DNA from 4 places in the Aeribacillus sp. JST-2 genome. Region 3 is predicted to be linked to each of the others. Evidence: riboswitches for the same ligand, from Rfam matches in the RefSeq annotation. Region 3 holds a riboswitch; each other region holds the start of a gene.

Region 1 (4,683 bases), on a different contig from region 3:
ATTATTTTTAAACGAACCGGTTAAATCAGTCGCTTTTGCCAGTGCTTTTTCTCTTTTTTTCAGTCATATTCCTGTCTTCATTATTAAAAAAATATTTCCGCGCCGGCGTCCTTATTTAACATTGCTGGGCGCTAAGGTCATGAAAAACCCATTAAAGGACTATTCGTTTCCTTCGGGTCATTCGACAGCCATTTTCTCAGTCACAATTCCGTTCTTATTATCTGCACCCATTTTATCATGGATTTTGCTTCCTCTTTCGCTTAGTGTGGCGCTTTCAAGAATTTATTTAGGGCTTCACTATCCTTCCGATGTGCTGGCGGGAATGCTCCTAGGAACATCAACTGGGATTATCTGCTTTTATTCATTTGTTCTATAAAACCATTTACAAGCGAAAGATGCGTTCCTTCCGGTCAAAAAAACAAAACGGACGCAGCCGTGTCTGCGTCCGTTTTGTTTATCCCTAAAATCAATTGATAAACTAATTTTATACAGTTTAAAAAGGGCGCCAATTGAATGGGCGCCCTTTTTATAAATTTATTTATACTGATAAGACTGCTCGCGAAGAGCTTCTGCTTTATCCGTTCTTTCCCAAGGCAGATCCAAATCAGTGCGGCCAAAATGTCCATAAACGGCTGTCTTTTTATAAATCGGGCGGCGCAAATCAAGCATTTTTATAATGCCTGCAGGACGCAAATCAAAGTTTTTCTGAACAAGTTCCACTAAAACATCTTCACTAACGCTTCCTGTTCCAAATGTATCAATTGAGATAGAAACAGGTTTTGCTACACCGATTGCATAGGCAAGCTGAACTTCACATTTGTCAGCAAGCCCCGCAGCCACGATATTTTTGGCGACATACCGTGCAGCATACGCAGCGGAACGGTCCACCTTCGTCGGGTCTTTTCCGGAAAAAGCTCCACCGCCGTGGCGAGCATAGCCTCCATAAGTATCGACAATAATTTTTCGGCCTGTTAAACCGGCATCTCCTTGCGGTCCGCCAATGACGAAACGCCCGGTAGGATTGATGAAAAATTTTGTTTCTTCATCAATCAACTCATTGGGAACAACCGGATCAATGACCTTTTCTCGAATATCCCGCTTTATTTGTTCAATCGTTGCTTCAGGATGATGTTGAGTTGATATGACGATCGTATCGATTCTGACTGGTTGGTTATTTTCGTCATATTCTACCGTCACTTGTGTTTTTCCGTCCGGACGCAAATATGGAATCACTTCGGTCTTGCGTACTTCTGCAAGCCGGCGGGAAAGCTTATGCGCCAACGAAATCGGTAGAGGCATTAATTCTTTCGTTTCATTACAAGCAAAACCGAACATTAGTCCTTGGTCTCCGGCTCCGATCGCTTCAATTTCTTCATCCGTCATTTGTCCTTCGCGCGCTTCAAGAGCTTTATCAACTCCCATAGCAATATCCGGTGATTGCTCATCAATTGATGTTAAAACAGCACAAGTTTCAGCATCAAACCCGTATTTTGCTCTCGTGTAGCCGATGTCTCTTACTGTTTCCCGCACAATTTTTGGTATATCGACATAAGTGTTGGTCGTAATTTCTCCACTGACTAATACAAGGCCTGTTGTCACAGATGTTTCACAGGCAACACGCGCATTCGGATCTTTTTCAATGATAGCGTCTAAAATTGCATCCGAAATTTGATCGCAAATTTTATCCGGATGCCCTTCCGTAACTGATTCAGATGTAAACAGACGGCGCTTTCTTGCCATGGCACTTCCTCCTTCAACTACTTTATGTTCTGTGGAGCACTCGGACTCCCATTATTGTCACGGAACTCATTCCCTCAAGAATCGATGCCATTTACGATAAGAAAAACTTGGCGAAACGGAAGGTTTTTTATAATAAGAAAAAACCTTTCCCGTCATCAGAGGAAAGGTTGTTGCTCGATTCATGCCTTTCACTCTTATCGTTCAAGGAAAAAACCTTGCATCAGGTTAGCACCTTTGCTCGTCCTGTATTCGAATATGGAACTTTTTTTCAGGAAATATTCTAGGTGGCTTGAGCGATGTTCAACATACCATATTCGGCTGTCAACAAAATGAGCCGGTTGCTGGGCTTCATAGGGCCTGTCCCTCCGCCAACTCGGGATAAGAGTATCCGTTCAAGGATATATCTTACATGAGCCAAAACAGCATTGTCAACAAAAACCGACCTGTTTCTGCAAGTTTCTGTGCAGCCACCTGGAGATTCTTTTTTTGTTAAAAATATGATGTAATATTTAATTATATGTGTTATACTTATTTCAAAAATCACAACTATATCATGCTGCAAAAGGTGGTTTTCTGTGAAAATGATAAGTTTATCAAATGAATTAACAACATTAATTAACGGTGCAAATGCTTATCAAAATTTATCAGTTCCTCAACTGGTGGAAAAAACTTTAAAAAGGGGGGAAGGAATTTTAACAAATACAGGGGCCGTAGCAGTGAAAACGGGAAAATATACTGGCCGTTCGCCAAATGACAAATTTATTGTTGATGAAGTATCGGTACAAGATGAAATTGATTGGGGGACTGTGAACAAGCCGATTTCTAAAGAAGCTTTCGAACGCCTTTATATAAAATTAATCCGCTTTTTAAAGGAAAAAGAAGAGATTTTTGTTTTTAAGGGATATGCTGGTGCAGATCCGAATTACCGCATGCCGATTCAAGTAGTGAATGAATTGGCATGGCATAATTTATTTGCCCGACATCTCTTTGTCCGTTCAAACGATAAAACGGATTTCAAAAACCCTTTTACCATTTTGTCAGCTCCTTCGTTTAAGGCTGATCCTGAAGTGGACGGAACCAATTCCGAAGCATTTATTATCATTTCTTTTGAAAAGCGCGTCGTTTTGATTGGCGGCACAGAGTATGCTGGAGAAATGAAAAAAGCGATATTTTCCGTTATGAATTTTCTTCTCCCTAAACAAAACATTTTGCCGATGCATTGTTCGGCAAATGTTGGTGAAAAAGGGGATGTCGCCCTGTTTTTCGGATTATCAGGGACAGGAAAAACGACGCTTTCAGCCGATCCCGACCGGCCGCTAATCGGCGATGATGAACATGGCTGGTCTTCTTCAGGTATTTTTAACATAGAAGGCGGTTGCTATGCGAAGTGCATCGGTTTATCCATTGAGAAAGAACCGCAAATTTTCAACGCTATTGGGTTTGGCTCTGTATTAGAAAATGTCGTTGTCGACGGCAACACGCGCTTGCCTGATTATCATGATTCGCAAATAACAGAAAATACCCGTGCCGCCTATCCAATTGAGGCCATCGGCAATTTTGCAAACCCGAGCATGGCCGGACATGCGAACACAATCATCTTTTTAACAGCCGATGCGTTCGGTGTGCTTCCTCCGATTAGCAAATTGACAAAAGAGCAGGCAATATACCATTTCCTAAGCGGCTATACAAGCAAGCTTGCCGGCACAGAACGGGGAGTTACATCGCCAAAAGCGACATTTTCGTCCTGCTTTGGTGCGCCGTTTTTGCCTCGTCCAGCGGCGGTCTATGCGGAAATGTTAGGAAAGCGAATTGAAAAGCATAATGTCAAGATCTTTTTGGTCAACACCGGGTGGACAGGCGGAGAGTACGGCGTTGGAAAACGAATACAGCTTTCTTATACTAGAGCAATGGTTCAAGCCGCGTTAGCAGGAAAACTGGATGAAGTTGAAACGGTAAAAGATCCGATTTTCGGCTTAAACATACCTGTTTCAGTGCCTAACGTGCCAAATGAAGTTCTAAAGCCGGAAAAAACTTGGGCTGATCCTAAAGCTTATGAGCAAAAAGCGCTGCAATTGGCTAAAGCTTTCCAAGAAAACTTCAAAAAATTCAAAGGGATTCCAAAAGAAATTGAAATAACGGGCGGTCCCCAAGTTTAAAGCCGAATGAGAAACAGTCTATATGACAGATGTCGTCAGCGCCGAAAGTTTTGAAAAGACGCTGCTGCGGCATTATAAAAAAAATACTGCGACAACCTTTCCGGCATGATGAACAGCCGCTAATGAAGAGTATCTATTTCATCAGAAAAAAACGGTATGACCGTGCAAATGGAAAGGAAACTTTATTTCCCGTGCCTTCGCTGTTTTGAAGGAAACAGCTTTTTGAACATTGCAGCAAATAAGGCAATCATCAGCAGTTTCACTTTGAACTGTGAACCAAATCGGAAACAATTTCAACAAATTAAGCAATCATAAAGCTCTCTGTTTCCCGCCGGAAACGAGCTAACCGAAACATTGCCTATCGGGCAATGCGTTCGGTTAGCTTTTTTAATTTGTAGAGTTTAATGATAGAAGATTGTATAAAAGCACGGTCTCATCATTGGACCATTCGACTTTAATAATTTCTGCCGTGCCGCTTGGATCACTTTCCAATGTTTTTCGTATTTCTAACGGAATATGCATGGGATAAAGTCGGTATCCTTTTTTGACAAGCTGAAACAGATTCCCTTCGATCCGTTGTTCTTTTCCTTTTGTAACAATCATCGTATTTAATTCAAACGGCATGCCCATGCTTGCTTTCCCTCCAATTGCCTGTTTTTCTTACCTCTTAGTATATATCAAAAATAGAAAGAAGGTTTCCGGTTTCTCATCCAGTTTGTCAAATCTTCTACTATAGTTTTGTTATCCTTCGGCGGAAAATGGTGGCGAAAATATCGAAAATACCAGC
Region 2 (4,683 bases), on a different contig from region 3:
AAATTAATCGTTTATTAGTTCCGGGAATGTATTTGAAAAAAGCAATGAAAGGGGAACTGCCTTTATTTCAAAAGGCGCAAACTCTGAAAGAGGAACTGATGATGATGCCGGAAGAAGCAGGCGCTGATCCTTTAGAGCAAGAAAAATATCTTCTTCGCCAAGCGAAAAAAATAACGCTTTTAATGGCTGGAATCGCCGCTCAAAAATTTGGCGAATCTTTGCAGCGTGAGCAGGAGATTCTTGCAAATATTGCCGATGCAGTGAGCAATGTTTATGCAATGGAATCGGCTGTTTTGCGGACTGAAAAAGCTATTTCGAAAACAGGAGTCGAAAAAAACAAGCAAAAACTTCTTTACACTCAAGTATTTGCCCAACAAGCGTTTCAACAATTGGAAACGGCTGCAAAGGAAACGATTGCCGCTGTGGAAGAAGGCGACAGCCTGCGGATAATGTTATCGGCGTTAAAGAAACTTTCAAGATACGTGCCGATCAATGCTATACAAAAAAAACGGCAAATTGCGGCAAAATTAATTGAAGAAGGAAAATATATTGTATAAAATGAAATTCAATGGGGCCAGACTCATGAAAGAGTCTGGTCTTAAAAATAATGGTCAAGTTATTAGTCTTGTCCTGTTGGATATGATAAAATATGATTGGTGTTGTATGGAGGAGGTGAATCAGCTTGGCTTTGAAGATGTATTGGTATCCGAAATGCGGAACCTGCCGCAAAGCAAAAAAGTGGCTGGAAGAGCACAACATTGATTTTCAAGAGATACATATTGCAAAAAATCCTCCTTCAAAAGATGAATTAAAGAAATTGCATGAAAAAAGCGGTTTAGAGTTGAAAAAATTTTTTAACACAAGCGGACAAAAATATCGGCAATTAGGTTTAAAAGAGAAAGTAAAAGCCATGTCAGAAGAGGACATTTATGAGTTGCTTTCGTCTGACGGCATGCTGATAAAACGTCCGATCGTGACAGATGGAGAAAAGGTTACAGTTGGATTTAAAGAAGAGGAATTTGAAAAAACGTGGAGAAATTCATGAAAAAAAGATTTTCTATTTATCATAGAAATCTTTAAATTAATATTTTGGCATGGAGGGAAAAACATTGAACACACCAAAAGAATTGCGTTATTCTGAAGAACATGAATGGGTGAAGGTAGAAGGGGATAAAGTGAAAATCGGCATTACTGACTTCGCTCAATCTGAATTAGGTGATATTGTTTTCGTTGAACTTCCAGAAGTTGGTGATGAGATAACTGCTGACGAGCCGTTTGGAAGCGTCGAGTCCGTTAAAACTGTATCTGAACTTTATGCACCAATCAGCGGAAAAGTAGTGGAAGTGAACGAAGAACTGGATGATAATCCTGAATATGTAAATGAGTCGCCTTATGAAAAAGCTTGGATGATTATTGTGGAGCCTAATGATATAAGCGATGTCGAAAAACTGATGACTGCTGAAGAATATGAAGAAATGGTAAAAGAAGACTGAGGCTCAATCCCCTTCTCTAAGCGAGAGGGGGATTTTGCTTTTTTAAAATTAGGAATAAAAAGGAAAAGAGAAGATATTTGCTATCAACAAAAAATGCTTTGCGAAATGACCCCAAAATCAAAAAGGTGATGCCAATGGCAAGTACAGAGGCCGAAAAGGTGATCATTGTAGAAGGAAAATCAGATAAGCTGAAAATTGAAAAGATCGTAAATGAGCCTGTGGAAGTCATTTGCACGAATGGAACGTTAAGTATTTCCAAGCTTGACGAATTGGTGGAAAGCTTGTTTTACAAGGAAGTTTATATTTTAGTTGATGCGGACAAAGCAGGGGAAAGACTAAGAAAACAATTTAAACGGGAGCTCCCGGAGGCCAGCCATTTATACATCGACAAAATGTACAGAGAAGTGGCATCGGCGCCTGAGAAGCACATAGCCTCAATTCTATTGAGTGCCAACATTGATGTCCATGTAAAATATTTATCGTAAGGGTGTGTGAAATGTTGAAATGAATGAATTGACATCGGAACAATTGGGAAAGATTCATCAACAAAAAAGGACAGTTTTATATTTATACACGCCGTTTTGCGGCACGTGCCAATTAGCATCCAAAATGTTGTCGGTTATTGAAACGATAATGCCCTCTATTTCCATTTTAATGAAAAATTTAAATTATATCCCTGAATACGCTAAAGAATGGGAAATTGAAAGTGTCCCCTGTCTATTGATTTTTGAAAACGGGAAAATCATTAAAAAAATATATGCTTTTCATTCCGTTGACTATCTTTATCAGCTATTGAAAAAATACGTTCCTTCTTAAGAACATTATTTCTTGGGAAATGTCACATATGTTGTGAAATTGTCGACAACTGCCAGCAGGAAGACGGGAAAAGAGAAAGAAGTAGTTGTTTATAAACCGTAACTTGCTGGAGGGGTCCAACATTGTTTGAGTCTCTATTAAAAAGAGTGAATGAGCATCATTTGATCAAGCCGCTTTTTCCTTCCATACCTCTCATTATTGCATGCGAATCTAAACATTCCAAGTGTTATTTTCAACTGGATATAGAGGGGCTGAAGTGTATGGAAACTGCGCCTGAAACAGTTCATCTGAAAATGACAGGAAACGATGGACAAATGAAGGATCTATTAACGGGACAATTAAAGCTTCAGCAACTGATGGAATTGAAGGCGATTAAAGTAGAAGGGACGTTTCGGGATATTTTAAGATTGGAAGCGATTTTATCATTAGCAGCTGATCATTCATAAATATTCTAAATTGTTTTTCTTTAATTAATTGGACTTTTCCATTGACATGAAGGTAGGCAGGTGGTAAAATCCTAGCCAAGTAGTTTGTTAACGTAAAAAGTTAAATATTAGATAATTTCTATCAAGAGCGGCGGAGGGACGTGCCCTATGAAGCCCGGCAACCGTCAGGATATTGCTGAAATGGTGCCAAATCACGCAAAGCATCATTGCTTTGAAAGATGGAAAGGTTTGAAGGATTTGCAATATTTTCCGCCTTTCTGCTCTTGCAGGAAGGCTTTTTAATCGTTTAACGGGGACACCTCCTATGTTGTAAGAAAGAAGGTGAGAAGATGATTTCACTTAAGGCTGTTACGAAAATTTACCAATCCAATCGAAATCAAGTCAAAGCTGTGGATCAGGTGGACCTTGAGATTCAAAGCGGAGAAATTTTTGGAATAATCGGTTACAGCGGAGCGGGAAAGAGCACGCTAATCCGTTTGCTGAACGGCCTTGAAAAGCCGACAGGGGGATCTGTTAATGTGGCGGGAAAAAGAATTGACTGTATCAAAGGAAAAGAACTTAGAACCGCACGCAAGGAAATCAGCATGATTTTTCAGCATTTCAACCTGCTTTGGTCAAGAACCGTCCGCGAAAATATCGCCTTTCCTCTTGAAATTGCCGGCGTTGCCAAAAGCGAGCGGCTAAAGCGGGTGGATGAACTAATAAAACTAGTTGGTCTCGAAGGGAAAGAAGATGCGTATCCATCGCAATTAAGCGGTGGCCAAAAACAGCGGGTCGGCATTGCGAGGGCTCTGGCCAATAACCCAAAAGTGCTTTTATGTGATGAGGCGACATCAGCATTAGATCCGCAGACGACTGATTCGATTCTCGATTTGCTTGTAGACATCAACAAGCGGATGGGGTTGACAATCGTGCTGATCACACATGAAATGCATGTCATCCGCAAAATTTGCCACCGGGTTGCCGTGATGGAAAACGGAAAAATTGTTGAGCAGGGGGATGTTTTAACCGTTTTCCGGAATCCGCAGGCCGACATTACCAAACGATTTGTAAAACAAGTGACAGAACCCGAGGAAACAAAAGAAACGGTGGAACACCTTCTTGATAAGTATAAAAAAGGAAAGGTTGTTAAACTGACGTTTATTGGCGACCGTGCGGAACAACCTGTCATTTCCAAGCTGATCAGACAGTTTGACGTTGATGTAAATATTTTGCAAGGAAAAATATCGCAAACGCAAAACGGATCTTACGGTTCGCTGCTTATTCATATCGACGGCAAAGAAGAAAAAATTAAAGAAGCCATTGAATATATTCGCAATCAGCAAATAGAATTGGAGGTGATTGCGAATGGCTGAGACTTTTTTGCCTAATGTGAAATGGGACAAAGTTTTGGATGCAGCGTACGAAACGGTTTATATGACGGGAGTTTCTGTAGCAGCTACATTTTTCCTCGGCATCATTTTAGGTTTGCTGCTCTTTTTAACGTCAAAAGGGAATCTGTGGCAAAATAATGTCATCCATTCGATTGTAGCTGCCGTTGTAAATATTTTCCGTTCTATTCCGTTTATTATTTTGATCATCCTGCTATTGCCTTTTACAAAAGCGGTGGTTGGAACGATATTGGGGGCAAATGCCGCTTTGCCGGCTCTTATTATCGGAGCCGCGCCATTTTATGCAAGAATGGTAGAAATCGCTTTGCGGGAAGTGGACAAAGGCGTGATAGAAGCGGCAAAATCAATGGGAGCGACAACAAGCACCATTATTTTTAAAGTGCTGATACCGGAATCGCTCCCAGCCTTAGTATCGGGAATAACCGTAACCGCAATCGCGTTGGTCGGCTACACGGCAATGGCTGGTGCGATAGGCGCCGGAGGGCTTGGAAATCTTGCCTATTTAGAAGGCTTTCAACGAAATCATAACGATGTCAC
Region 3 (4,683 bases):
CAAAAGGCTTAGTGTTTTATTGTCTCCGCCTCCGCTGCTCTTTCCTCCTTCACTCCCGCCGCCTTGATTTCCGCCGCCATTGTTGTTTCCGCAGGCGGATAGAATCAACGCAAAAGCGAGGAGAATGGCAAAGAACAAACCGCCACCCCTCTTGCTCATACATAACATCCCCCTTTAAAAATTCTTTTTTATATAACACATTAACTATAATATCACAAATAAATAAAATAATGTCAAATAATTGTCAATTTTCCTTACAAAAAAAAGAAACAGGGGACATGCCCCTGTTCTTATGAGTGATTTTCATGAAAATCATTGCTTATGCAAGAATTTTGTCTAGTCCATGCTGCAAATCGCGTCTCAAGTCCTCAAAGCTTTCCAAACCGACGCTTAAGCGAAGCAATCCGTCCGTAATCCCTCTTTTTTCTCTTTCTTCTTTCGGCATTGCTGCGTGGGACATTTTCGCCGGATAGGACAAGATGGACTCTACTGCCCCTAAGCTGACGGCAAACACCGGGAGCTCAATGTTGGATGCAAGTGTTTTCACCGCTTTTTCGTCTTTAAGTTCAAAAGATAAAACCGCACCCGCACCTCCGCTTTGTTTCCGATGAATGTCCGCCCCCGCATGGCCGTCTAATCCGGGATAATACACTTTTCGCACTGAAGGGTGATTTTGCAAAAATTTTGCCAATTGGAGTGCTGTTTCTGCCGATTGATTAAGCCGAACCTGGAGTGTTTTCAATCCTCTAAGCACAAGCCAGCAGTCATGAGGCCCTAAAACAGCGCCAAAAGCGTTTTGCAACTTATAAAGCTCCTCACCAAGCTTTTCATCCTTTACAACCGCCAATCCCGCTAAGCAGTCGCTATGTCCAGCAAGAAATTTTGTTGCACTGTGCAAGACGACATCTGCCCCCAAATCCAATGGACGCTGCAAAGCAGGTGTCATAAACGTGTTGTCGACAAATGTTAAACAACCGTATTTTTTGGCAAGTTTGACAACTGCACGGATGTCGGTGATTTTCAATAACGGATTGGAAGGCGTTTCAATATAAATGACTTTCGTGTTTGGTCGAATATTGGCTTCCACCTCATTAAGATCTGTCATATCGACAAACGTATATTCAATGCCGAAGCGGGATAGGACATCGGCAACAATCCGGTATGTTCCGCCGTACACATCTTCAGTGACAAGAACGTGATCTCCCGAAGACAGTAGCAGAAAAGCTGTTGAAATGGCGGCCATTCCTGAAGCAAAAGCAAACCCTCTGGCGCCTCCCTCCAGTTCGGCGATTGCTTCTTCTAACGCTTTTCTTGTCGGATTGCCGGAACGGCTATAGTCAAATTCAGGTGATTGATCAAGAGTTTTTTGATGAAACGTTGATGCATGCTGAATCGGTACACTGACAGCGCCTGTAACCGGATCGTATTTATGGTGATTGTGCAGCAATTTTGTTTGAAAACTCCATTGATTGCTCATCTTACCGATCCCCTTTCGCTGCCGCTTTTAACGCTTGTTTGAGATCTTCTTTTAAATCCTCGACATCTTCAATCCCAACCGAAAAGCGAAGAAGCCTGTTGCAAACGCCGTTTTGAACGCGCACTTCCTCCGGGATATCCGCATGGGTTTGGGTCGCAGGATACGTAATAAAACTTTCGACACCGCCTAAGCTTTCTGCAAAACAAATCAACTGTAAATTTTTTAAAAACGGGTTTACCCATTCTTCTTTTTGAATGCGGAAGGAAAGCATTCCGCCTCTACCCGGATATAAAACGTCGGCCACTTCTGGAAGCTCCGCCAAAAATCGAGCCAATTCCCTTGCATTTTCCTGATGTTTGGCCATTCTGAGCGATAATGTTTTCATTCCCCTTAATAGAAGCCAAGAGTCAAAAGGAGACAATACAGCGCCAATGGCGTTTTGATGTGCGGCCAATTTTTCACAAAGATCTTGCCCTTTCGCACACACCAAGCCTGCCAACACATCGTTGTGGCCTCCTAAATATTTCGTTGCACTATGGATGACAATATCAGCTCCCTCTTCGATAGGACGCTGCAATACAGGCGTATAAAACGTATTATCCACAATTAGCAGCAAATCGTGCTTGCGCGCGATTTCGCTGAGAGCTGAAATAGATGTTTCCTGCATGAGCGGGTTCGTCGGCGTTTCCAAGAAGATCGCTTTCGTATTTTCGTTGATCAGAGATACCGTTTCTGCTTCAGATGTAAAATCATCATAATGAAAAACAAGGCCGTACTTGCGCCACTCTTCCTCGAACAATCGGTAAGTTCCTCCATATAAATCTTTTGAAACTATAAGTTCATCGCCGCTTTTAAAAAGGGCCATAATTGTTTGAATCGCCGCCATCCCGGAAGAGAAAGCAAATCCTTGATCGGCTCCTTCCAATGCGGCGATCGCCTCCTCGACAACAAGCCGCGTTGGATTTTTTGTCCTTGTGTAGTCGTATCCAGTGGATTCACCAATCCCCGCATGGCGGTACGCCGTCGATAAATAAATGGGCGCACTAACTGCTCCCGTAGCGGTTTCACTCCGGTTTCCCAATTGGGCTAAAATTGTATCTATCCGATTCTTTGCCATCTTTTTTCCTCCTATTCTTCCTAAAAGAATCGCCCGTTTGTCTTTATCAGGAGTCGGCAAAAATAAAACGCCTTCCTCATAAGAAGAAGACGTTTATTTGTTAGCTCCTTCTTATCTTCCAAGCATGACAAACGGCAATATGCTTGCTGGATGTAGCACCTTGGTGCAAGAATAACCATGCCGTCAGACCTTGCACCGGTTGCTGAGGCTTCCCAGGGCCAGTTCCCTCCGCCTCTCTCGATAAGAATTGACGTTATGAAGTTTTTGGATATTTCATATAAATTAAATTTACATGAAATTTTATAAAAACACAAGTATTTTCAATTCAAAAAAGTATCATCGACAAGACCTGTCAAGTCAGGTCTTTCTTTCAAAAATTTTAATTGATAAGAAGAGTCGGCGAATTCTTGAAGAACTTTTCCATCTACTTCCGTTGTATAGTGAACGCGTTTCCATGCGCTGTCGATAATGTTTGGATCAAGCTGCTGGTTTGTTGTTTCTTTAATGGACTTGATGGCGATATCGCGCGCTTCGTTTGGATGCTGATTGATAAAGTCGATGGCTTTTTTATGTGCATTGACAATATCTTGTACAAGTTCTTTATGTTCCTTAATGAACTTGTCGGAAGTTACTAAAACGGTATTTGGCAGCGTTGTTCCAAAGGCAATGTCTTTCGTATCGACAATCACTTTTGCGCCGTTTTTGATTAACAATGAAGCCCAAGGTTCAGGTACTGCCGCTAAATCCACTTTTCCCGCTTCAAAAAATGATTGGTATTGGGCCGGGTTGCCGGTTGTGTGCTTCAATGTTCCGCCAATTCTGGAAGAAGCAATATTATAATCTTGCAAATAAGTTTCAAATTGAACATCATGTGTGCATCCGACTCCCGGAGTGATAAACGTCTTGTTTTCAATATCTTTTAGCGTTTGAATACCGCTTTTTGGGCTAGCGACAACAACAGTTCCTCCTGATGATGCACCGGCAATGATTTTGACATCCGCACCGTTCGAAAAGTTATTCATAACCGGTCCTGGTCCTACGAGACCGGCATCAATTTCGCCCGTTTTAAGGGCTGTCATAAACGCACCGCCGTCCGGAAATGTTTTATATTCGATTTTCACTTGATCGCCAAGTTCTTCTTGATAATAGCCTTTTTCTTTCGCTATCATCGCCGGAACGTGATCAATGTTCGGAAAATAACCGATTGTGACTTTCGTTTTTTCCCCTGATCCTGCTTGATTTGCTCCGCAGGCAGACAAAATGCCAATGATGATAATGGAGATCAATGTTAGCAACAAACCTTTTCTGTGCATATGTTTTTCCCCTTTCCTTCTGTCGTAAAATTGCTTATTGTTCTTGCAATCCCCATTTTTTCAAAACCTTTTTTTCAATTCTACTGAAAAACACTAAATCAACAAAAATTCCAATTAAGGCAATGATAAAGATAATGCCGATAACAAGAGCCATATCGCCAAAATCAGAAGCAAATTTTAGCGTGTAGCCCAAACCAGGTCCAGTGCTCAGCAGTTCGCTTCCCATCAGTCCTCTCCACGCAAACGCCCAAGCCAGCCTGGCGCCTGTTACAGCGTGGGGGATGGCTGCCGGGAAAATAACTTTGGCAAATAATGAAAACCCGTTGTAATCCATTGTTCTCGCCGCTTTGATATAAATCGGCGGGACGCTTTTAATCCCAGTTCTCATGTTTAACGTCATGACCAATGTTCCGCCGAGAACAACAATAAAAATGATGGCTTTCTCGTTTAAGCCGAACCAAATAATCGCAAGCGGAAGCCAGACAATGCTCGGCACGCTTTGCAATGCTAAAATAAGCGATCCGACTGTATCATCAATGGTTTTTGATCCAGCCAAGATAACCCCAAGCAAAGTCCCCAGAAGAAGGGCGATGGCAAGACCGATGATGAGCCGTTCAAAGCTGGCAAGCAAATCATAAACAAGCGTCAAATCGGCAAAACCTTTCCAAAGCGCTTGAAAAATATTGCTCGGAGCTGGAAAAACAACCGGCTTGATTCCTAATAATTTGACGATCGCTTCCCATACGCCAAGCAGCGCTGCAAAAAAGATGATTCGT
Region 4 (4,683 bases), on a different contig from region 3:
AAAACGGATGGAAAAAGAGCTTCGGGAAAGCGAACAAAAGTTTCGCAACGTTTTTAACGGCGCCATGGACGGAATTGTTTTGTTTGATGATTCATGGATGATTGTCGATGCAAATCCGGTGGCAAAACAAATTTTAGGATTATCAAACAAAAAAATAGATCAATATTGTCTGTTGGAACTGTTTTCCATAAAAAATATGAATGATTGGAATCAGAATGGATTAACAAAAGAATTTGTGTTAACATTGAAAAACGGGCAAGAAAGAATCATTGAATGTTCCTTTAAACGGAGCATAATTGAAAACATGAATTTGGCGATTTTTCGTGATATTACTGAAAGGAAAGAAATGGAAGAATGTCTAAGAAAATCCGATACATTAAATGTTGTCGGTGAGCTGGCAGCCGGAATCGCCCACGAAATTCGGAATCCAATGACAGCATTAAAAGGATTCATTCAGCTTTTGCAAGGAAGCATAAAAGAGGATCATTCATTATATTTCAATGTAATTACTTCCGAGTTAAAAAGAATCGAATCGATCATCACTGAATTTCTTATTTTGGCCAAACCACAGGCGGTGCGATTCGAGCAGAAAAATATCATTAAAATCATGAAAGATACGATTGACCTGCTGAATGCCCAAGCGATATTGGTGAATGTGCAAATCTATTTAGAGTATGAAAACGTCCCTGACATTTATTGTGAGCCAAATCAATTGAAGCAAGTGTTCATCAATATTTTGAAAAATGCCATTGAGGTTATGCCAAATGGCGGAAATATATTTGTGTCCATACATCGAAAAAACGACAAATGGGTGCAAATTGCCATACAAGATGAAGGACCGGGAATTTCCAAAGATAAATTAAAACGGCTCGGAGAACCCTTTTATACAACGAAGGACAGGGGAACTGGCCTGGGACTTATGGTCAGCTATAAAATTATTGAAGAACATAAAGGAAAAGTGAAAGTAAAAAGCAAAGTCGGACATGGAACCACTTTTTATATTTCACTCCCAATCGAAAAATAGACATTTGAGGTGTGTTATGGTTTATTTCAGTGCTATTTCGACTCCGCTTGGAGAAATAGGAATAGTTGAAAGAGACGGGATCATAATCTCTGTCCTAATGGATGAGAATGAATGGGAGAAGCTTCTCGGCTCTCCTCATGTTTTAAACAAAGCCACACCGCTTTTAAAAGAGGCGGCAAAGCAGCTGGAAGAATATTTTGAAGGAAAACGAACCGAATTCACCTTTCCTTTTCAGCAAAGCGGTACTCCATTTCAGGAGAAAGTTTGGAAAGAACTGATGAATATTCCGTTCGGCCAAGTCCGCAGTTACCAAGAGGTAGCAGCAGCTATCGGAAATCCGAGAGCAGTCAGGGCGGTAGGCCAAGCAAACAAGGCGAACTCGCTTCCGATTATTGTTCCGTGCCATCGGGTGATCGGCCAAAATGGAAAACTTGTCGGCTATGCAGGAAATCAAGTAGATAAAAAAGCTTTTTTGCTGGATTTGGAGAAGCGCGTTTGTTCATTATAATGGATAGAATTTAAAACTCTTCGGAAAAAGCCGCAGAGTTTAGCGAAACAATATGCTGATTTTGCCCCGAAATGGCTTTGAAAGGGTTCTTTTTTCTGTAATGATCCCTTTGATATACTCATGGGGAGTCATCAATTATTCACATGTATAAAAATCAGGTCGGCGGTCAGCAAAAACCGGAATCATTTCCCGCACTTGAACCACTTTGTTCAAATCAATTTTTGCCGTGACAATCTCTTCCTGTTCGCCTCCTTCGGCCATTACTTCTCCCCACGGGTCGATGATGATGGAATGGCCTGCAAAATCATTTTTTCCGTCAGATCCGACACGATTGCAAGCGACAACAAAACATTGGTTTTCGATCGCGCGTGCTAAAAGGAGCGTCCGCCAATGATCCAAGCGCTGCTTCGGCCATTCGGCGGCAACAAATAAAATTTTTGCCCCTTTTAAGACGGAAATCCGGATCCATTCAGGAAAACGGATATCATAACAGATCACCCCGCAAGCCGGGATGCCTGGCAACTCAAAATAGCTATCATCTTGCCCGGATTGTAAATATTTGTCTTCATCCATTAATCGAAACAAATGAAGCTTGCTGTATTCATGGATGATCCTTCCGTTCCGATTCACAACATACATCGTATTATAAATGCCTTGGTTCGTTCTTTTAGCGACGGAACCGCCCACAATATGGATATTGTAAGCTTTCGCCCATTTGCTTAAAAAAGATTTTGTGATGCTTCCTTCTGCATCACTGATGTAAGAGAAACGTTCAAGATCATATCCGGTCGTCCAAAGTTCCGGCATGACGACAATGTCCGGCGCCTTATTCATTGCTTCCATAAGCTTGTTTTTCATATGTTCAATATTTAGCTCCGGGTTGCAGGGAAAAATATTCGTTTGCAAACAAGAGATTGTGATTTCCATCTCATCACCGCCTGACGTTGATTCTTTACAAGTAGATAATTCCAATATACGGTATTTTGTGAGAAATTCAAGAGGTGTATTGGGTGAGCACGAAAACGCTTTGCTTCGGGTTCCCAAAGGCTTTCCTTCGATATGTTTTTCTTATTTTCCATACGGCTTTTGGCCGGATCAGCAGTTTCCGAAAAAGGGGAACAGTTTCTTCGCAAGCTTTTGAAAGGGAAAACCGTTGATTTTCATGATTCGCTTATTTATCTTTTACATATTACATATTTTTTAAAGTTCGCAAAAAAGGATTGACAAATAGCTGAAAGACTGGCATAATCCGAATTAATTTAACACGAAAAAATTTATATGCCATACATTCTTATCAAGAGCAGGCGGAGGGACGAGCCCAATGAAGCCCGGCAACCGGCTTATTTTAAGCACGGTGCTAATTCTTGCAGCATGTTGCTGAGAGATAAGGATGTTTCGTAAATGAAACTTCCAACCTCTTCTCGCAAGGCTGCGAAAAGAGGTTTTTTATTTGTGTAAGTTCTATCGTAGAGGTGAAAGGATGAAAAAACCGCTTATCATATGTGATTTTGTTGGAACAATCACAAAAGAAGACACCGTTGTTGCCATCATGAAAAAATTTGCGCCTCCCGAATGGAAGAGGCTTAAGGAGAAAATGTTGTCGGAAAAAATATCCGTTAAAGAAGGATTGGAACAAATGTTTTCGCTGTTGCTCTCCTACAAAGTATACGATGTGATTGAATATGTGTTATCAACAGCCGAAATTCGTGAAGGGTTTCAAGCACTTGTCGAATATACGAAAAGAAACAAATTGCCATTATATGTTGTCAGCAGCGGAATGGATTTTTTTGTGAAACCGTTGTTAAAACCGCTTATTCCGGAAGATCATATTTTTTGCAATAACGCCGATTTTTCAGGGGATTTTATCAACATTGAATGGCTTCATGAATGTGATGAACATTGTGATCAACATTGCGGATTATGCAAGGCATCGATTATTCGCAAGATTGCTTCCAATGATCACTACGTAATCGTTATTGGGGATTCGATTACGGATTTGGAAGCGGCAAAGCTGGCCGATATTGTGATTGCAAGAGATTTTCTTTTTGAAAAATGCCGTCAATTAGGTTTAAATCATAGAAGCTTTGATACGTTTTATGATGTCATTCATCATTTAAAGCAAATGGAGGAAGTGTCAGTTTGATTAAAGTGAAAGAAGAGTGAGGGGAGAAGCGGCAATTGCCCGATTAAAGTGAAAAACCATCCACTTGTATATTTGGGGCTGCAAGGGGATGGGAGTGATTCAAGAAGGGAAAGTATCGCCTTTCTCCAACCATTTCGGCGAAAGGCGGATATTTTTTAACAAAATAGAAAAAAGTTGTTTATCCGGTTTTTCCGAATGAAAGCTTTTGAAACAATTTTTTCGGGGAAGTTTGTTTCGTTTTATTCTGATTTGAATTGCAAAAGCCTTGATTTCAAGTCGTTTTCAAGCTGTAGAAGCTCCTGTTCGGCTTGCTGCCGTTTCATCCGTCCTTCCTGTTGAATACGGATCGTTTCTTCAATCGTTGAAATGAGATCTTCCTGTGTTTTTTTCAATGTTTCAACATCAACGATTCCGCGTTCGTTTTCTCTTGCGGTTTCGATTGTGTTCGTTTTTAACATTTCAGCATTTTTTAACAGCAGCTCGTTAGTCGTTTTTGTTACTTGTTTTTGTGCCTCAAGCGCCCCTTTTTGCCGGTAAAGGGTAAGTGCAATGGCAATTTGGTTTTTCCATAAAGGGATAGCGGTTAAAATGGATGATTGGATTTTTTCCGCCAATGTTTGATTCATATTTTGAATCATTCGGATTTGCGGGGCGCTTTGGACTGTGATTTGCCTAGATAATTTCAAATCATGAATCCGCTTCTCCAGCCTGTCTGCGAATTGTATCATGTCATTCACTTCTTGAACCGCCATTTGATCTTCTGCCAGCTCCGCTTTTTTCTTAAGCTCCGGAATGATTTTAGTGTGGAGCTCTTCCAGCTTTAATTCCCCGGCAGCAATATAAATATTCAGCGCTTGAAAGTATTCTTTATTGTATTCATACAGACGATCGAGCATCTTGATGTCAGAAAGAAGAACTGATTTTGATTGCTCTAATTTCACTGTGATTCGTTCAATTTGTGAGCCGATTTTTTGATATTTTGACAATAGTTCCTGAATGGAATTTGAA

Evidence for each region. Region 3 has a riboswitch for S-adenosylmethionine ahead of AC0KTX_RS04235 (methionine biosynthesis PLP-dependent protein). Riboswitches for the same ligand answer to the same signal wherever they lie in the genome.
Region 1: it holds a riboswitch for S-adenosylmethionine, as region 3 does, so the genes downstream of both, metK (methionine adenosyltransferase) here and AC0KTX_RS04235 (methionine biosynthesis PLP-dependent protein) in region 3, are expected to answer to the same signal.
Region 2: it holds a riboswitch for S-adenosylmethionine, as region 3 does, so the genes downstream of both, AC0KTX_RS09460 (methionine ABC transporter ATP-binding protein) here and AC0KTX_RS04235 (methionine biosynthesis PLP-dependent protein) in region 3, are expected to answer to the same signal.
Region 4: it holds a riboswitch for S-adenosylmethionine, as region 3 does, so the genes downstream of both, AC0KTX_RS02120 (2-hydroxy-3-keto-5-methylthiopentenyl-1-phosphate phosphatase) here and AC0KTX_RS04235 (methionine biosynthesis PLP-dependent protein) in region 3, are expected to answer to the same signal.

What each region holds. Positions count from the first base shown of each region.
Region 1 covers NZ_JBVVUU010000028.1:5,372-10,054, reverse strand. The annotation lists gene AC0KTX_RS12665 (phosphatase PAP2 family protein) at 1-376, shown strand, start outside; gene metK (methionine adenosyltransferase) at 535-1,740, opposite strand; SAM riboswitch class I at 1,932-2,125, opposite strand; gene pckA (phosphoenolpyruvate carboxykinase (ATP)) at 2,322-3,896, shown strand; gene AC0KTX_RS12650 (DUF2584 family protein) at 4,284-4,526, opposite strand; gene AC0KTX_RS12645 (alpha/beta hydrolase family protein) at 4,574-4,683, opposite strand, start outside.
Region 2 covers NZ_JBVVUU010000014.1:64,995-69,677, forward strand. The annotation lists gene AC0KTX_RS09430 (acyl-CoA dehydrogenase family protein) at 1-557, shown strand, start outside; gene AC0KTX_RS09435 (arsenate reductase family protein) at 683-1,045, shown strand; gene gcvH (glycine cleavage system protein GcvH) at 1,110-1,493, shown strand; gene AC0KTX_RS09445 (toprim domain-containing protein) at 1,628-1,978, shown strand; gene AC0KTX_RS09450 (thioredoxin family protein) at 1,998-2,309, shown strand; gene AC0KTX_RS09455 (SCP2 sterol-binding domain-containing protein) at 2,456-2,755, shown strand; SAM riboswitch class I at 2,871-2,980, shown strand; gene AC0KTX_RS09460 (methionine ABC transporter ATP-binding protein) at 3,085-4,110, shown strand; gene AC0KTX_RS09465 (methionine ABC transporter permease) at 4,103-4,683, shown strand, end outside.
Region 3 covers NZ_JBVVUU010000005.1:36,775-41,457, forward strand. The annotation lists gene AC0KTX_RS04225 (TAXI family TRAP transporter solute-binding subunit) at 1-159, opposite strand, end outside; gene metC (cystathionine beta-lyase) at 320-1,477, opposite strand; gene AC0KTX_RS04235 (methionine biosynthesis PLP-dependent protein) at 1,479-2,594, opposite strand; SAM riboswitch class I at 2,703-2,841, opposite strand; gene AC0KTX_RS04240 (aliphatic sulfonate ABC transporter substrate-binding protein) at 2,915-3,907, opposite strand; gene AC0KTX_RS04245 (ABC transporter permease) at 3,942-4,683, opposite strand, start outside.
Region 4 covers NZ_JBVVUU010000002.1:172,760-177,442, forward strand. The annotation lists gene AC0KTX_RS02105 (PAS domain S-box protein) at 1-1,024, shown strand, start outside; gene AC0KTX_RS02110 (methylated-DNA--[protein]-cysteine S-methyltransferase) at 1,041-1,532, shown strand; gene AC0KTX_RS02115 (carbon-nitrogen family hydrolase) at 1,668-2,459, opposite strand; SAM riboswitch class I at 2,821-2,923, shown strand; gene AC0KTX_RS02120 (2-hydroxy-3-keto-5-methylthiopentenyl-1-phosphate phosphatase) at 3,013-3,675, shown strand; gene AC0KTX_RS02125 (toxic anion resistance protein) at 3,915-4,683, opposite strand, start outside.